DNA from 2 places in the Bulleidia sp. zg-1006 genome. Region 1 is predicted to be linked to the other one. Evidence: a T-box and tRNA genes for the amino acid it is inferred to sense, from the RefSeq annotation. Region 1 holds a T-box; the other holds one or more tRNA genes.
What was found. The T-box of region 1 lies ahead of leuS (leucine--tRNA ligase). A T-box ahead of a tRNA ligase gene usually reads a tRNA of that ligase, here a tRNA-Leu.

Region 1 (7,991 bases):
AAAAAAGTACTTCGTGCCAATCTTGATTTGCCTAAATATGATTTAGTGACGTTTACTTGGGGCAATGTTTCAGAAATAGATCGTAAAAAAGGATTGATTGTGATTAAACCAAGTGGGGTTGAATATGAAAATATGAAAGCCGATGATATGGTGGTTGTGGATATGAATGGTAAGATTGTCGAGGGTATTTTAAAACCATCTAGTGATTTAGCAACCCACTTAGAAATCTATCGTCATTTTAAAGAGATTGGCGGTGTCGTTCATACGCATTCTCGAAATGCGGCTTCCTTTGCTCAAGCAGGTAAGGATGTGATAGCTTTAGGAACAACCCATGGAGATTATTTTTATGGCAATATTCCTTGTACAAGAAAGATGTATGTGGATGAGATTAAAAAAGACTATGAACTTAATACGGGGAAAGTCATTGTGGAAACCTTTAACGAAAGAAAGCTTAATCCTATTCAAATGCCTGCCGTTTTGGTGAATAGTCATGGACCGTTTATCTGGGGTAAAGATGCGAAAGAGGCTGTGCATAATGCGGTTGTCTTAGAGGAACTTTGTACCATGGCAATAAAAACACTTATAATTAACCCTCATGTTGGTATGATGCAACAGGAATTATTGGATAAACATTTCTTAAGAAAACATGGACCGGGAGCTTATTATGGGCAAAAATAAAAAGTATCTATTAGGGATGTATGAAAAATCCATGCCTAATCGTTTGTCCATCAAGGAAAAGCTTTTGTTTGTTAAAGAAGCGGGTTTTGATCATTTGGAAATTAGTATGGATGAAAGTGATGAAAAATTAGCTAGATTGGATTTTAGTGATGAGAAAATTCATGAGATAAACCAAGCTATCCTTGAGACAAATATTCCTATAAGAACGATGTGTTTAAGCGGACATCGGAAATACCCTTTGGGCTCTTTAAATGAAGAAACGAGGCAAAGAAGTATTGATATTATGCAAAAAGCTATTTCTTTTGCTACTAAAGTAGGCATTCGCATGATTCAACTAGCCGGTTATGATGTCTATTATGAACAAGGTAATGAACACACTAGAAATCAATTCGTTAAGAATTTAAGCCTAGCTTGTGATATGGCCGCAAAAGAAGGGATTCTCATGGGATTTGAAACCATGGAAACACCATTTATGGATACGGTGGAAAAAGCGATGGAATATGTGAACAGAATAAATAGCCCTTACTTACAAGTATTTCCTGATATTGGTAATTTAACCAATGCAGCGAAAATCTATGGACACGAGGTTGGGGATGATTTAAAAAAAGGGATAGGTCATCTTATCGCCGCTCATTTAAAGGAAACCCTACCCGGTCACTATCGCGAAGTTCCTTTTGGAACAGGTCATACAGAATACGTAAAGGATTTGCAGGTATTAAAAGAATTGGGTGTGCATCTTTTCACAGCTGAGTTTTGGTACACCGGTCAAGATAATTGGCAAGAGATTTGTAAAAATGCGTCCTTGTTTCTACGGAAACAGTTAGATGAGGTATTTTAAAAGGATTAACCATGCGTTAATCCTTTTTCAAGGTATATAAGACCATTTCAGCCGGACTTAGAAAGCGAATATCTTTTTTGATGGTACCAACTCCATTGGTCACATCGACATCAAACTTACCTTTGATAGAAGACTTACCACGGAAGATTTCTTTCGCCATTATTGGTCTGCTTAATGAGCCAAATAAATAATAAATCTGTCCACCTAAACTATGTCCGGCTAAATAATAATCCGTCAAATCAGGGGGAACTTGTTTCGCAGAATCCGGGGTGTGAGAGAAGGCTAAGACATAATGCGTCGGCATTAAATTCTCATACGCTTTCTTGGCGTCGATAGAACTAGTGATACCATTCGCTAAGCCAACTAACACAATGCTATCCATTTCACCCTTATGCAATAAAACGGATTGATTTTTAAGAATTTCAAAATTACTTTGAGTTAAAACACTTTGAACCGCTTGTAAGTGCTGTTTATCCATCTCATCTTGATCACCTAAGACTGCAAACTTACCATATTTCGCTTGAATAGAAGAAAGTTCGCTTTGAATTTGTTTATTTGACTCAATATCAATTTTCGCAATTGTACTATACACATCACCACCAAATAAAACAACATCCGCTTGTAAAGAATTGATTTGTTTGACCAAAGAGTGTAGACGTTTTTGGTTCATAAATTCACCATATTGAAGATCACTAAAGTACAAAATACGAAGATTATGTAAGGATTTAGGAATTTGTTTGGAAGATAAAATTTCTTTTCGTATCTTAAAACGATTTGGACTAATCCAGAAAGAATGAACCACCGTAAGTAAAATAACGAACAAAACTCCCAAAATACTGAAAAGCCATTTACGATATTTATTCATGTGTTCATACTAACACAATTGTGATAAAACCTGTAGTAGTGCTACACTTAAACTATGAACATACAAAGGAAAACATTACTGATACCAGATAACTTAATTCATTCTGAGAAAGATCGTCATTTTTTAGAAAAGTTGTACAAAGAAAAGATTGATTTTCTCCTTCTTAGTCAACAAAAATCCTATTCAGATTGGCAAAAAAAATTAGTTTTTTTAAAGGAAAAGCAATTCTATTCCACAAGCCGGGCAGCTTTGCAATATATCTGCACAAAGAAGAAAAATCCGAAAGTAGCTTATCTAGGTTCTAATCGAATTAAACAAGAAATTGTCAATTATGGTGTTGAGCTTGATTTTTCAAGACCGGACTATGTTTTAATTGGTCGAAAGTCTGTCATTGATGAGCAAGAAATTGCCATGGTTATTTCACAAGTGGAATTTGGCGCAAAGTTGATTTGTTTGGATTCTCGTAAAACACAAAGTGTCGATGGACAAGTGAGCTTTGGGGCGAGTAGTTTAGCATGGATGATTGCCTATGCTTGTAATCAGAAGCTATATGCCTTTGGTTTGCATTCCAAAGCTTTCCAAAGGTGTGCTTTATCTTTTTTAAAAAAGTCTCACGAAGACGTGCTCCGTCTGTGTCGGTCGATGAAAGAAGAGGTTCCCGTTTGTTCGCAGATGGATATCACTAGTATTTTAGTCAGTGAAGGACAAGAAATTGATTTAACGCATAATGATGGAAATTGTCCGGATTATCTAATTGATACCCTTGATGGAATCTTTAAATAAAGTGTATAATACAGACATCTATCGTGTTGAAGAAGAGTAGTAAATGAGGACGGAAGCCTAGAGAACTAAGGGTTGGTGGAACTTAGTGTTTCAAAATCATTGAACTTACTTTGGAGCGAACCGTAACTCTTGCGCTAAAAGAGAAATAAGGGCATAGAGCAATCTATGAACTAAGGTGGTAACGCGTGAAATACGTCCTTAGAGATAAGGGCTTTTTTATTTATTAAGGAGGAAAACATGCCATACAATCACAAAGAAATAGAAGCCAAATGGCAAACTTATTGGGCAGAAAATGAAACTTTTAAAACCGATGCTTATGATTTTTCTAAACCAAAATACTATGCGTTAGATATGTTCCCCTACCCAAGCGGGCAGGGTCTACACGCCGGTCATCCAGAAGGATATACGGCAACCGATATTCTTTGTCGTAAGCGTCGTATGCAAGGCTATAATGTATTGCATCCAATGGGCTATGATGCTTTTGGTTTACCGGCTGAACAATACGCTATTCAAACAGGAAATAATCCCGCTACCTTCACGGAAAAAAATATCGAAACTTTTCGGAAACAATTAAAAGCCTTTGGCTTCTCTTATGATTGGAATCGTGAAATTAGCACGGCTGATCCAAAGTTCTATCATTGGACACAATGGATTTTTAAACAACTTTTTGAAGAAGGCTTAGCTAAATGTGTGGATATGCCAGTCAATTGGTGTGAAGAATTAGGAACTGTTTTATCCAACGATGAAATCATTGATGGTAAGAGTGAGCGTGGCGGTTATCCAGTGGTTCGTAAGAATATGAAACAATGGATTATTGATATACCGGCTTATGCGGAAAAACTATTGGCAGGCTTGAATGATTTGGACTGGCCGGAATCGACCAAAGAAATGCAACGAAATTGGATTGGTAAATCCGTTGGTGTTCAAGTAGAGTTCCAAGTGCAAGGTAGTCATCATCATTTCGTTGTCTTTACAACTCGTTGTGATACTTTATTTGGGGCTAGTTATTGTGTGTTATCGCCAGAGCATGAATTGGTCCATCAAATTACAACTCCCGAACAAAAAGAGCTTGTGGAAGCCTACCGAAAAGCAGCTTCTTTAAAATCGGATTTAGAAAGAAGCGAATTAAACAAAGAAAAGACCGGTGTATTTACAGGGGCTTATGCAATTAATCCGGTCAATCAGAAAGCCATTCCTATTTGGATTTCCGACTATGTTCTAACAAGTTATGGAACTGGTGCCATTATGGCAGTTCCTGCTCATGATGCAAGAGATTATGCGTTTGCGAAGAAGTTTGGCTTAGAAATTTTACCCGTATTAGAAGGCGGAAATATTAGCGAAGAGGCTTGGGAAGAAGACGGTTTACACATCAATTCTGATTGGCTTAATGGCTTAAATAAAGAAGATGCAATTAAAAAAATGCTAGCTTGGCTAGAAGAAAAAGGGATTGGGTCTAAGAAAGTTAATTATCGTATTCGAGAATGGATTTTTGCTCGCCAACGGTATTGGGGAGAACCCATTCCAATCGTTCATTTAGAAGATGATCGTTTTGTGTCATTAAGTGATCAGCAATTACCACTATTATTACCAGTCCTAAATGACTACAAAGCAGGAAAGGATGGCTTAGCTCCACTTGCGAAAGCGAAGGATTGGGTGAATGTTGAAATGGATGGAATAAAAGGGCAACGAGAGACCTCTACAATGCCGGGCTCAGCTGGAAGTAGTTGGTATTATCTTCGTTACATTGATCCGAATAACGATAGTTGTTTAGGTGCCCCTGAACTATTGAAACATTGGATGCCTGTGGATTTATATGTAGGTGGACCGGAGCATGCGGTGGGTCATCTTCTTTATGCTCGTATGTGGAATCGTTTCTTATACGATAAAGGCATTGTTCCAAGCAAAGAACCATTCCAAAAGCTAGTCCATCAAGGCATGATTTTAGGTACCAATGGCATTAAAATGGGGAAACGTTATCCAAAGTTCATTGTGGATCCGAATATCTTGATTGAAGAATATGGTGCGGATACTGTTCGTGTTTATGAAATGTTTATGGGACCATTGGAAGCTTCAAAACCATGGAGTGAACAAGGGGTGGAAGGCTCATTTAAGTGGTTAAATCGTGTGTATCGTTTGGTGGTTGAAAGCAATAAACTAACAAAAGAAAACGATGGTTCTTTGGATATGATTTATCATGCAACGGTTAAAAAAGTATCCGAAGATGTGGAAAACTTGTGCTTCAATACGGCTATCTCACAAATGATGATTTTCATCAATGAGTGTTACAAGGTGGATAAAGTTTATCAACCTTATATAGAAAATTTCATCAAGATGTTTTCTTGTTTTGCGCCTCATTTGGGTGAAGAACTTTGGACAATTCTTACTTCCAAGAAAGGTATCAGCTTTGAAAAATGGCCAAGTTATGATGAAACAAAGTTGGTTCAAAATACAGTTACTGTTGTGGTTCAAGTTAATGGTAAACTAAGAGCTAAGTTTGAAACTGAAAAAGATTCAGACATACAAGTACTTCAAGATAAAGCAATTGAATTAGTACCAAATTACACCACCGGTAAACAAATTGTGAAAGTAATTGTCGTTCCTAATAAATTAGTGAATATTGTGGTGAAGTAATTTTAAGACAGTGAAAACTGTCTTTTTTTTTGGTAGAATAAGCACATGGAAGAATTTTCAGTCACAATTGATCAATTTGATGGACCATTGGATTTGATGTTGCATTTAATCCATGAAAAACAATTGGATTTAATGAACTTAGATTTAAATGAATTGGCGAGTCAGTATATGGCTTATATCCACTCCATGCAACGATTTCATCTTGAAATTGCCGGTGAATACTTGGCTCAATTGGCTTCTCTGATTGAATATAAATCAAAGCAATTGCTACCAAATCCAAAGGATGAATTAGAAGATAATTATGAACAAGACACTAGAGAGACTTTGGTAAAACGTTTATTAGAGTACCAACAATTCAAAGAAATACGAGAAGAATTAGAAATATATTACGAACAAAGACAACTAAAATACGCTCGTCCAATGATGGATTACCCACTAAATGAAGTGGATACATGCGAGGGATTTCAAGGTAATCCCTATGATTTATTAAAAGCCATGTCACGTTTATGGAGACGGAAACAATTGGAAAGAATAAGCCCGGTTCGTTATACCGTTAAAGAAATATCGATGGAAGATCGGGTGTTGGAATTAAGAGCTCGGTTTTTAGAATTACCAGATACCTTCGGTTTTGATTGCTTATTAGAAGATTGTGAAACCAAGCAAGAATTGATCGTTACTTTTTTAGCTATCTTAGATTTAGCTCGCCAACAAAAGTGTTTTATTCAAATCGATGAAAAAGATACCATCTGGGTACAGAAGGGAAATCATTAAAATGGAAAATCAAGCTCGCTTATTAAGTTTAGTCGAAGGACTTCTTTTCGCGGTTGGTGAAGAGGGAATTCGTGATGAACAATTAAAAGATATTTTATCTTTAAATGAGGAACAGCTTCATACTTGCATTGAGGAACTAAATCAAAGATATGAACAAGAGTCTTCAGGCATTGAATTAAGCCATTATGGTGGTCGCTATCGTTTGTTGTCAAAGGGGACGATTGAACCTTATTTAAAGACATTATTTCAAGAAGAAGCCGGTTCAAAACTATCTGTAGCAGCTATGGAAACCTTGGCTATCATTGCCTATAAACAACCTATTACACGGGTGGAAATTGAAGAAATTCGTGGGGTTGGTGCGGATGTGATGTTAAGAAAGCTACAGACTCGTGGTTTAATTGAAGAAGTTGGTCGCTCACAAGCGGCAGGCAGACCAATTCTCTATGGTGTTAGTGAGGCTTTTTTAGATGCTTTTCAATTAGAAAGCTTACAAGAATTGCCGGATTTACCAGACTATCAAACAAAAGAGGAGGATGAACTCTTTGGAGAAAGCCATGAAATCTAAATTCTTTTTATGCCTTCTTTTAATGTTGTCTTTGGCTGCTTGTTCCATAAAAAATGGAGCTTCAATTTCCTCTTGTGAACAACTGGCAAGCCATTTATTAAAAGATCTTGATCAAAAAGATCAGTTAGAAAGAGTGAAAGATCGCGTCGTGAAAGGTTTATTCTTTCAAAATGAACAGCCTTATGAAGAAGCAGTGATTTATCGTTCTCGTAAAGAAGGTACAGCGGAAATGATTGCCGTTATTCGTACGAAAAAAAAGGATAAAGTCAAAGTTAATTTAAAAGACTATTTGGTGGAATTAAAGCGAAAAATGGTGAACCAATACCCCAATGAAGTCTTTAAAGTGAGTAATGCGGTATTATCAGAAGCAGATGAATACGTGGTCTTAGTCATTCATGATAACATTGAACTCGCCAGTCAAAAAGTGAATGGTTATTTAAGTCAGTTACGTAAGGAGAAAAAATGAGTGAAGTAAATAATAAAGGGAAAACACCGGAGGATTATGGATTTCGTAAGCATGCGAAAGAGGATTTTAGTATCCATCTTCATGAACAAGCTAAGGTTAAAAAAGTCATTGGTATTTTCAGTGGAAAAGGTGGTGTTGGTAAATCATTCGTAACAGCAATGATTGCTTCCGGTATGCAGAAAAGAGGGCATCGTTGTGCTGTTTTAGATGGTGATATTACAGGACCTAGCCAAGGTAGAACCTTTGGTATCACTAGTAAAGCTCAAGGTCAAAAGGGCATGATGTTTCCGGCGGTAACGAAAACAGGTGTTCAGGTGATGAGCACGAATATGTTACTGGATATGGATGTGCAACCGGTCATTTGGCGTGGACCGGTGGTGGCTAATGTTTTAAA
Region 2 (7,991 bases), 300 kb from region 1:
AGTTAAAATTGTTTAGTAAATATTTCACAAGGAGAAAAAATGACCACTATTAGAGCTATAGCAAAAAAATTAAATCTATCCCCCGCTACTGTTTCTAGGGTTTTAAAAGAAGACCCTGCTTTTAAGATTTCCAACGAAACCAAAGAAAAAATTTTGCAAACCGTGCAGGAATTAGGCTATAAACCAAGAAAATACAACAACAAACAATCAATTCATATTGGAATACTCATGTCTCTTACTTATACCTATGGAGATTCTTTCTTTTATGATATTTTGGCAGGTATACAAGAATACTGTTCCAAGCATGATGTCGTCATTTCTCTGATTGCCAATTACGAGCAATTTCATGACAATTATTCTCATATTGAAAATCAGTTAAAACAACTCGATGGACTCATTGTTACAGATTTGCCCAATCAAAGAGAAGAATTTCTATCTAGTCTACACTGTAAGTTTGTTTTCATTGATCATTTTGTACCTGGTTACGCAAACATTGGTTACGATAAAGTTCATGCTAATCAACTCATTATGAATCATTTATTTCAAAGTCATTATCAAAAAATTGCCTATATCGGGGGCACAAGCGATGATAATTATTATCATCCTATTCGCTTAATGGTCTATAAAAACGCCTTAGATGTTCATGGAATCAATTTTGATTCAAGTTATCTATTTGATTGCCAATGGAATGCAGAAATATGTGCTGAAAAGGTTGATGAATTGCTGGAACGACATCCGGATGTTGAAGCTATCTTTGCCGGATCAGACGCCCTAGCAACCACCGTTATTTCAAGATTAAAAGAACTTGGAAAAAATTGTCCTGATGATATTGCTGTCGTTGGTTTCAACAACAATCCCCTTTCCGCCAATTTTGACCCACCTATAACAACCGTTGACTTACCATCCAAACAAATGGGATATGAAGGAGCTAAGTTATTATCCAAACAAATCAAAACCAATACGCAATATAACTATCAACTTCTTCTCCCTGTTGAATTGATCGTTCGACAATCCACAAAAAAAGAATAAAAAATGAAGTGAACCCCCAAAAATTGGATAAGCAATTAAAGGAGATTTACTTTTTATTATGGCAAAACTTACGAGAAAACAGAAAATGAAAATCTATCACAAAAGAAACTGTTAAATCTCTATCAAGCATGAAAAAAGGCGTTTTTCTTTTAACAGCTAAATTCCCCAAATAAACCAAGTGAATAGACCGCCACCAATGACAGCTACTAAGGTAAACGGGATACCAATCTTCATAAAATCTTTCGTGCTAACCTCATAACCGGCACGATTTAAGATACCAATACCGGTGATATTTGCGGTAGCTCCAATCGGTGTTAAATTACCACCTAAAGTAGATCCGATCAATAAGCCAAAATAAAGAAGCGTTGGTTGAATACCCATATTCATGGCAATACCTTGCACCACCGGTAACATTGTCGCTACATAAGGAATATTATCCACAAAAGCTGAAAGCACAACCGATACTACCAATATCAAAACATACATCAATAGAACAGAATGACCGCCAATCTTCACAAAAAGCTTCGCAATCTCCGTAATCACACCAGCATCAGTAATACCTTGAATGACAATAAACAAGCCGGTCAATAGTAATAAAGTCTTAACATCAATCGCTTTCATCACCAATAAAGCATTTTCTTTCTTTTTACGAATAAGCACTTCATATAACAATCCAAATAATGCAAATCCTACGCAAATCATACCATTGGTTAATTCTGGTTTATTTTCAAATTGAGAAGCGAAAATCAAAGAAGCAACCATCCCCATTAACAAACCACTAGGCACCAAATTCATTACCTTCGTTTCCACTTGAACCGATACTTTTTCATTTTCTTTCCGAAACAAGAACAATAAAACAGGTATTGTTAGTAAAGCCCCTATCTCTGTTGAAAAAGCAATCGATAGTCGACCTTGATAAAAGAAAAAATCATTAAAACTCATATGGGCATAAGCACCTAATAAAATAGAAGTTGTGTCCCCCACCAAAGTCGCCGCTCCTTGTAAATTAGAAGAGACTGAAATGGAAATAATAATTGGGATTGGATTGATATTTAGCTTCTTAGAAACCGATAAACCAATTGGTGCTAACATCAATAAAGTCGCTACATTATCGACAAAGGCACTCACGATTCCCGCAAATAAACTTAATACAATCACTGCCCATTTCACATTTGGTGTCATCTGAAGTAACTTTTCTGCCATCAACATTGGCATTTGCGACTGAATAAATAATTCAACAACCATCATCGTTCCCGCTAGCATCAAAATCACATTCCGGTTGATTGCCCCGAGAACATGAGAAATTGGTAAGATTCCCACTAACACAAAAAGAACAGCCGCCCCTAAGGCAATATAAGGGCGATAGTTCGGCAAAAATAAAAGTAAGCCATACATGACAATAAAAATTCCAAGAGCCAGTGCCATAAATTCTCCTCTTTCGACATTCTAATATCTTAACACTTTCAGTATAATAGTAGAAATGAATATCCAAGTTTCTAAAACATTAGATGCCTTTTTTAATCGTTGTCTAGCCCATATCCAACAAGACTATAAAGCTGATTTTTTGGCTTATCATGTAACCAAAGCTGGCGAAAGAAAGGTTCAGAAATTACTCCAAGAAGCTAACTTTGCGGAATTTCAAGGTCCTAAGAAAGAATGGCCCTCTCTTTTTCTATCCACAAAAGAATGGGAAAATAATCCCTATCACCAGCAGATTCACTTAGATTATGTTAAAGATGAACATTTCTCTTTCAAGAAAGAAAAGACAGCCGGTTTTGAATTATTCAATAGTGATGAAATTCAAAAAGATCCGCAACGGGAATTAAACGATTGGATGAAATTAAGAGCCATGGATCAACACTTTGAAACTCTTTATCTCTATCAAGACGATAAGGATTGGATGATGGATGCTCCAAGTGAATACAATACTAATTATCGCCCTGCTCAAAAGGCTCATGGAAAAGTACTTACCTTCGGTTTGGGAATTGGCTATTTCCTATGGTTTGCTTTGGATAATCCAAAGGTTAAAGAAATTACCGTAATTGAAAAAAGTGAAGCTGTTCTTTCGATGTTTCAGCGCTTTCTTTACCCACAATTCCCACAAACAAAAAAAGTTCATTTTATGTTAGGTGATGCTTTTGATTATTTTAATGAAGAATATCTAAATTCGTTTAATTATGTGTACACGGATATTTGGCAATCTCCACAGGACGGTTTATTTCTAATCGAAAAATTATTGGAACAAGTTGATCTCCCTTTAGAGAAAGGCGATTTTTGGATTGAAGAAAGTTGCTATGAAGTCATGTGGACACTTAGCTTCTGGTATTTTTATTCCTTATACACAGGACAAGATTTTCAAATGAGTGAATCCTATCAGTCTTTATACAAAAAAATCCAACTGTATTACAGTCGGATTGATGAAACATTAGAGGAAGAAAAAATCAAATTTTATATCTATGACACCCAAACCATTCGTCATATTCTACACCAACCATGGCAAGAATAACTTCGCTAGGGATAAGAATATAAAGAAACCCAATACATCCGTAGCCGTCGTCAAAAAGATACTGGAAGCAACCGCCGGATCAGCTCCCAGTTTTTTTAATAATACCGGAACCGCAAAACCAAATACCCCACCAACAATTAAATTACCAATCATTGCGATAAAGATAATCAATGCTAAATAGAAATTGTGATAAATTATCCATACCGCAATACCGGTAACCAAGCCATTGATAGCACCATTGATGATACCAAGAAGTATTTCTTTATTAAAAGATTGGAAGTGTTTCTTAAAGCTAATCTCTTCCGTAGCAATGGCTCTAACCATAATGGATTGTGTCTGACTGCCGGAATTGCCTCCCATTCCTGTCACAATCGTCATAATGGAACTAAGGGCAACGACTTGAGCAATCGTATTCTCAAACATCTTAACTGTCATAGAAGCTAAAAAGGCTGTCGCTAAATTAATCAATAACCATGGTAAGCGTAAGCGAACCGATTCCCATAAGGTTGTATCTAAACTTTCTTCCTTTGATACACCCCCTAATTCCAAGATGTCTTCGTTATACTCTTCAATCATGACATCAATGACATCATCGACGGTAATAATGCCTAAAATCACATTATGTTTATTCACCACAGGAATCGCATTTAAGTCATATTTAGAAACCAAACGAGCTACTTCTTCTTGGTCCATTTCCGGTGGAACAGAAATCACATTTCCTTTTGCAAAACTGGAAATCAAATCCTCTTTTGGTGCTGTTAAGAAATTACGTAAATCAGCTGTTCCTATTAGTTGACCACGAGAATTAACGACATAAATGGTTTCAATCACTTCTGTTTTTGGGGCAATTTCACGAATTTTATGCAAACCTTCTGCGACCGGTAAATCACTTTTCAAAGCAATATAAGCAGTGGTCATAATACCACCCGCCGAATCTTCTGGATATTCCAACAAACGCGAGATGATGCTTCGATCTCCTTTGTGCATCTTATTGATAAAATTCTTTCTTTTTCCAATAGGCATTTCACCAATCAAGTCAACAATATCGTCCTTTTGCATGTAACTCAAAACATCCATCACATCCTCTAAAGGAATATTATCAATAATACGCATCCCCAATTCTTCATCGGATTGTTCCAGAATAAGCGCAATATCTTGCACATTTAGAAGTGAAAGAAGCTTCCATATTTCTTCATCTTCTAACTCTTTAGCACAATGAGCAATATCCACCGCATTGATTTCATGTATATATTCCGAAAGGGAAGCAGCTTCTGAATGATCAATCATCTCTCTAAGTTGTCTGACACTCATTTCTTCCATGAATTCATCCATCTTATCTACCTCCTTCATGCTTTTTTATTATATCAACTCAAGTCCTTTTTTACATGAAAAAAGCCAGGGTTTTTACCTGACTTCTCGTGATGGGGAAGATGGGACTCGAACCCACACGCTGTCTCCAACACAGGATTTTAAGTCCTGTGCGTCTACCATTCCGCCACTTCCCCAAGAGGTTCCTGCCGGAGTCGGACCGGCGCTCGCTGAGTTGCAGTCAGCTGCCTTACCACTTGGCTAAGGAACCGTTACTTATTTAAGTTGCTTTAATATATTACCGAATATTTCTTTTCTTTGCAAGACATAAATTGAAAAACTTTATATAACAGTCTAGGATTGTCAAAACTTCATTTTACCCGAACCTCCTGCTTTGGAAAGGTGATGATAAGAGTGTTTTGTGGTAAAATAAACAGCAGGCATACTCATCTCTTTCTATACTTATTTTGCGACTTAGTATATCCGATGAGCATGTCTTTTTTTGTTACACTTCATTTTACAACGGAGTGTTTTTATTTTTGTAAAATTGTAATATTTATTTTTTTATTTATATTCTTCAACTGTCTTTTTTTCTATATTAAATATTTTTAAAGCTGATTTTCTAAGTTTGTCTTTCTCTTCGTCTGATTTTTTGAAGTCGTTGTTGTATAATGTTCCTTCCCAGCTTCCATACATTGGGTTTGGTAACATGATGAATTTATCTCCCCATTCTTTAGCATTTTCTTTAACGAAATTATCTCTTCCTTGTAGAGAGCCATCTTTTGGAGTCGCGAAGTCGTGTAAGTTATCCCCAACTAACATAACAATTTTGTGTGTTTCTTCAACTTTCTTTCTTCTAGCGTCTTTCCCTTTTTCTCCCTTAGCTTTTAACATTAGATTTGCATCGGATTGTAAAGGAAGTTTCTTTTCTATAAGATTTTTCTTAGTAGCTTCAAATTCGGTTTCAGCATTCCTATCTGTTACATAGAAAATTCCAACACCGTTTTTGTTAGCAAAATCTAAAAATTCTTTTGCGCCATAAACAACATCAGCTTTTCCATACATAACCCATTCGTGCCATCCTTTCGGATATGCTTTGCCATTAACGGCATAATGTGCTTGAATTGGTGAGTTATCCAATACAGTTTCGTCTAAGTCAAGAACAACTGCTAATTTTTTGTTTGATTTATTATTTTTGATTTTTTCTTCTAATGATTTAATAGCAGCATTATATCCTTGAGTATAAAGTGCCTTGGCTTCAGCAGAAGTTTGATACCAAGCAACAGCCATCATTCCCTGAGCAGGTAATTTAACGCCGTCTTTCTTTTCTTGAGTTGCAACTGGTTGCTTAGGCGCTTCTGTTGCCTTTTTAGCAGGTGTTGAACAAGCAGTTAATAATAACAGTGCAGATAGTATTAAAATAGACTTTTTCTTAAACATAATATCCTCCTAAATTTATTACAATCTTACAAAGACATTATATCGTATCCTATTTTTGTTAATCAATATATTCATGCTTATAATAGCCTAAGGTGTTTTTCAATATGTAAGAATTCAAGCAATATGAAGCATCGTTGAAGATAAGGTTTAAACCGCTTATTTAAAAGATTAAATCTACTTTTACTTAATGATGTATCACTTATATCATAATATCTGGAACTAGATTCTTTGCGTCGACAAATAAACTGACTTTCATTTCTAAAGCCTATTCCCATCTCATCTAATTTGAACTTCTATTTAATGACAGTCCACAAGATTTATTCTATATATTTCAATAAATCATCTATCGCTAATTGATAACTCTGAAATCCTTCTCCTTGAATTTGTTTTAAACAATAAGGTTTGATGTATGAAATTTTTCGGAATTCTTCTCTTTCATCTACTTTAGAAAGATGGACCTCGATAACGGGAAGCGGTGAAATGGCTTTGATGGCATCGGCTAACGCAATCGAGCTATGGGTATAACCGGCCGGATTAATAACAATACCATCCACTTTTTTAAAATAAGCTTCTTGAAGCCAATCAATGATTTGACCTTCATGATTGGACTGAAAAAACTCCAATTGAACCTTTGGATTATCTTTTAATAATTGTTTCTCTAAATCCTTCAGGCTTTTTCTTCCATAGATTTCTTTTTCACGAATACCCAACATATTTAAATTTGGTCCATTGATAATCCAAATGGTTTTCATTCTTTTTCCTCCACTCTAACGCCCAGTTTCTTTAAATCATTAAAGAATTGCGGATAACTTTTTTGCACGGCTTCGCTACCTTGAATCATAGTATGGTTAGTTAAAGTAGCCAATACCGACAAAGCCATCACAATGCGATGATCCTGATGACCATATAACACTTGATTTGGTTTTAACCTTCCCCCGGTAATAAAAGCATCATTTGCATAGACTTCCATTTCAATCCCAAGCTTCTCTAGTTCCTCTTTCATGGCTTGAACACGATCGCTTTCTTTCATACGTAAGCGGTGAATATTCTTAAAGTGACTTCTACCCTCTAATTGTGAAGCAACCGCCATTAAGATAGGCGCAAGATCCGGACAATCTTCTACATCGAAAAAGGAAGCTTGCCTTGTTTCAAGCTGTTTTAAAAATTCGATTATTTTAAAATCGGCTTGCTTGGAATGGCTATTTAAATTTTCAATATGAATATCTTTATTCTGTAAAAAGGCTAGCGCAAATAGAAAAGCGGCGGAACTATAATCCCCTTCAACTCCATAATCAAAGGCTTGATAGTTTTGATTACCTTCTATGAAATAACAATTTCCTTGTTTCTCAACCTTAATTTTCGCTAAGCGAAGCATATCTAAAGTCATTTCAACGTAATCTTTTGAAACCAACTTTCCTTTTATCTCTAAGCTGGAATTTCCATCTAATAACGGTAACGCAAATAAAAGACCGGTGATGAATTGTGAAGAAATACCACCATCCACCACATAATGACCCGCTTGAATGGGTCCTTTTACTAGAATTGAATAAGCTTCTTTTTGGAAGAGAAAGTCTTTTTCTTTCGCCAGTTTTTCATAAACCATTTGTCCTCTTTCTAAAAGTCGTTTCGTACCGGTGAATTCAATTGGTGAATTACCTGTCAATGCCAAAGGAATTAAGAAACGAAGTGTTGAAGCACTTTCATGACA

Region 2: it encodes a tRNA-Leu, which carries the amino acid that the T-box ahead of leuS (leucine--tRNA ligase) is inferred to sense. The anticodon was not compared.

What each region holds. Positions count from the first base shown of each region.
Region 1 is NZ_CP069178.1:746,734-754,724, reverse strand. Features, by position in the region: gene araD (L-ribulose-5-phosphate 4-epimerase) at 1-678, shown strand, start outside; gene JOS54_RS03750 (L-ribulose-5-phosphate 3-epimerase) at 665-1,516, shown strand; gene JOS54_RS03745 (metallophosphoesterase) at 1,533-2,381, opposite strand; gene JOS54_RS03740 (hypothetical protein) at 2,436-3,164, shown strand; T-box leader at 3,182-3,367, shown strand; gene leuS (leucine--tRNA ligase) at 3,402-5,795, shown strand; gene JOS54_RS03730 (ScpA family protein) at 5,841-6,566, shown strand; gene scpB (SMC-Scp complex subunit ScpB) at 6,568-7,131, shown strand; gene JOS54_RS03720 (DUF4358 domain-containing protein) at 7,121-7,597, shown strand; gene JOS54_RS03715 (Mrp/NBP35 family ATP-binding protein) at 7,594-7,991, shown strand, end outside.
Region 2 is NZ_CP069178.1:1,051,572-1,059,562, forward strand. Features, by position in the region: gene JOS54_RS05290 (LacI family DNA-binding transcriptional regulator) at 40-1,029, shown strand; gene JOS54_RS05295 (SLC13 family permease) at 1,186-2,454, opposite strand; gene JOS54_RS05300 (hypothetical protein) at 2,510-3,535, shown strand; gene mgtE (magnesium transporter) at 3,512-4,867, opposite strand; tRNA gene JOS54_RS05310 (tRNA-Leu) at 4,958-5,040, opposite strand; tRNA gene JOS54_RS05315 (tRNA-Cys) at 5,044-5,114, opposite strand; gene JOS54_RS05320 (5'-nucleotidase, lipoprotein e(P4) family) at 5,408-6,283, opposite strand; gene aroQ (type II 3-dehydroquinate dehydratase) at 6,601-7,035, opposite strand; gene aroA (3-phosphoshikimate 1-carboxyvinyltransferase) at 7,032-7,991, opposite strand, start outside.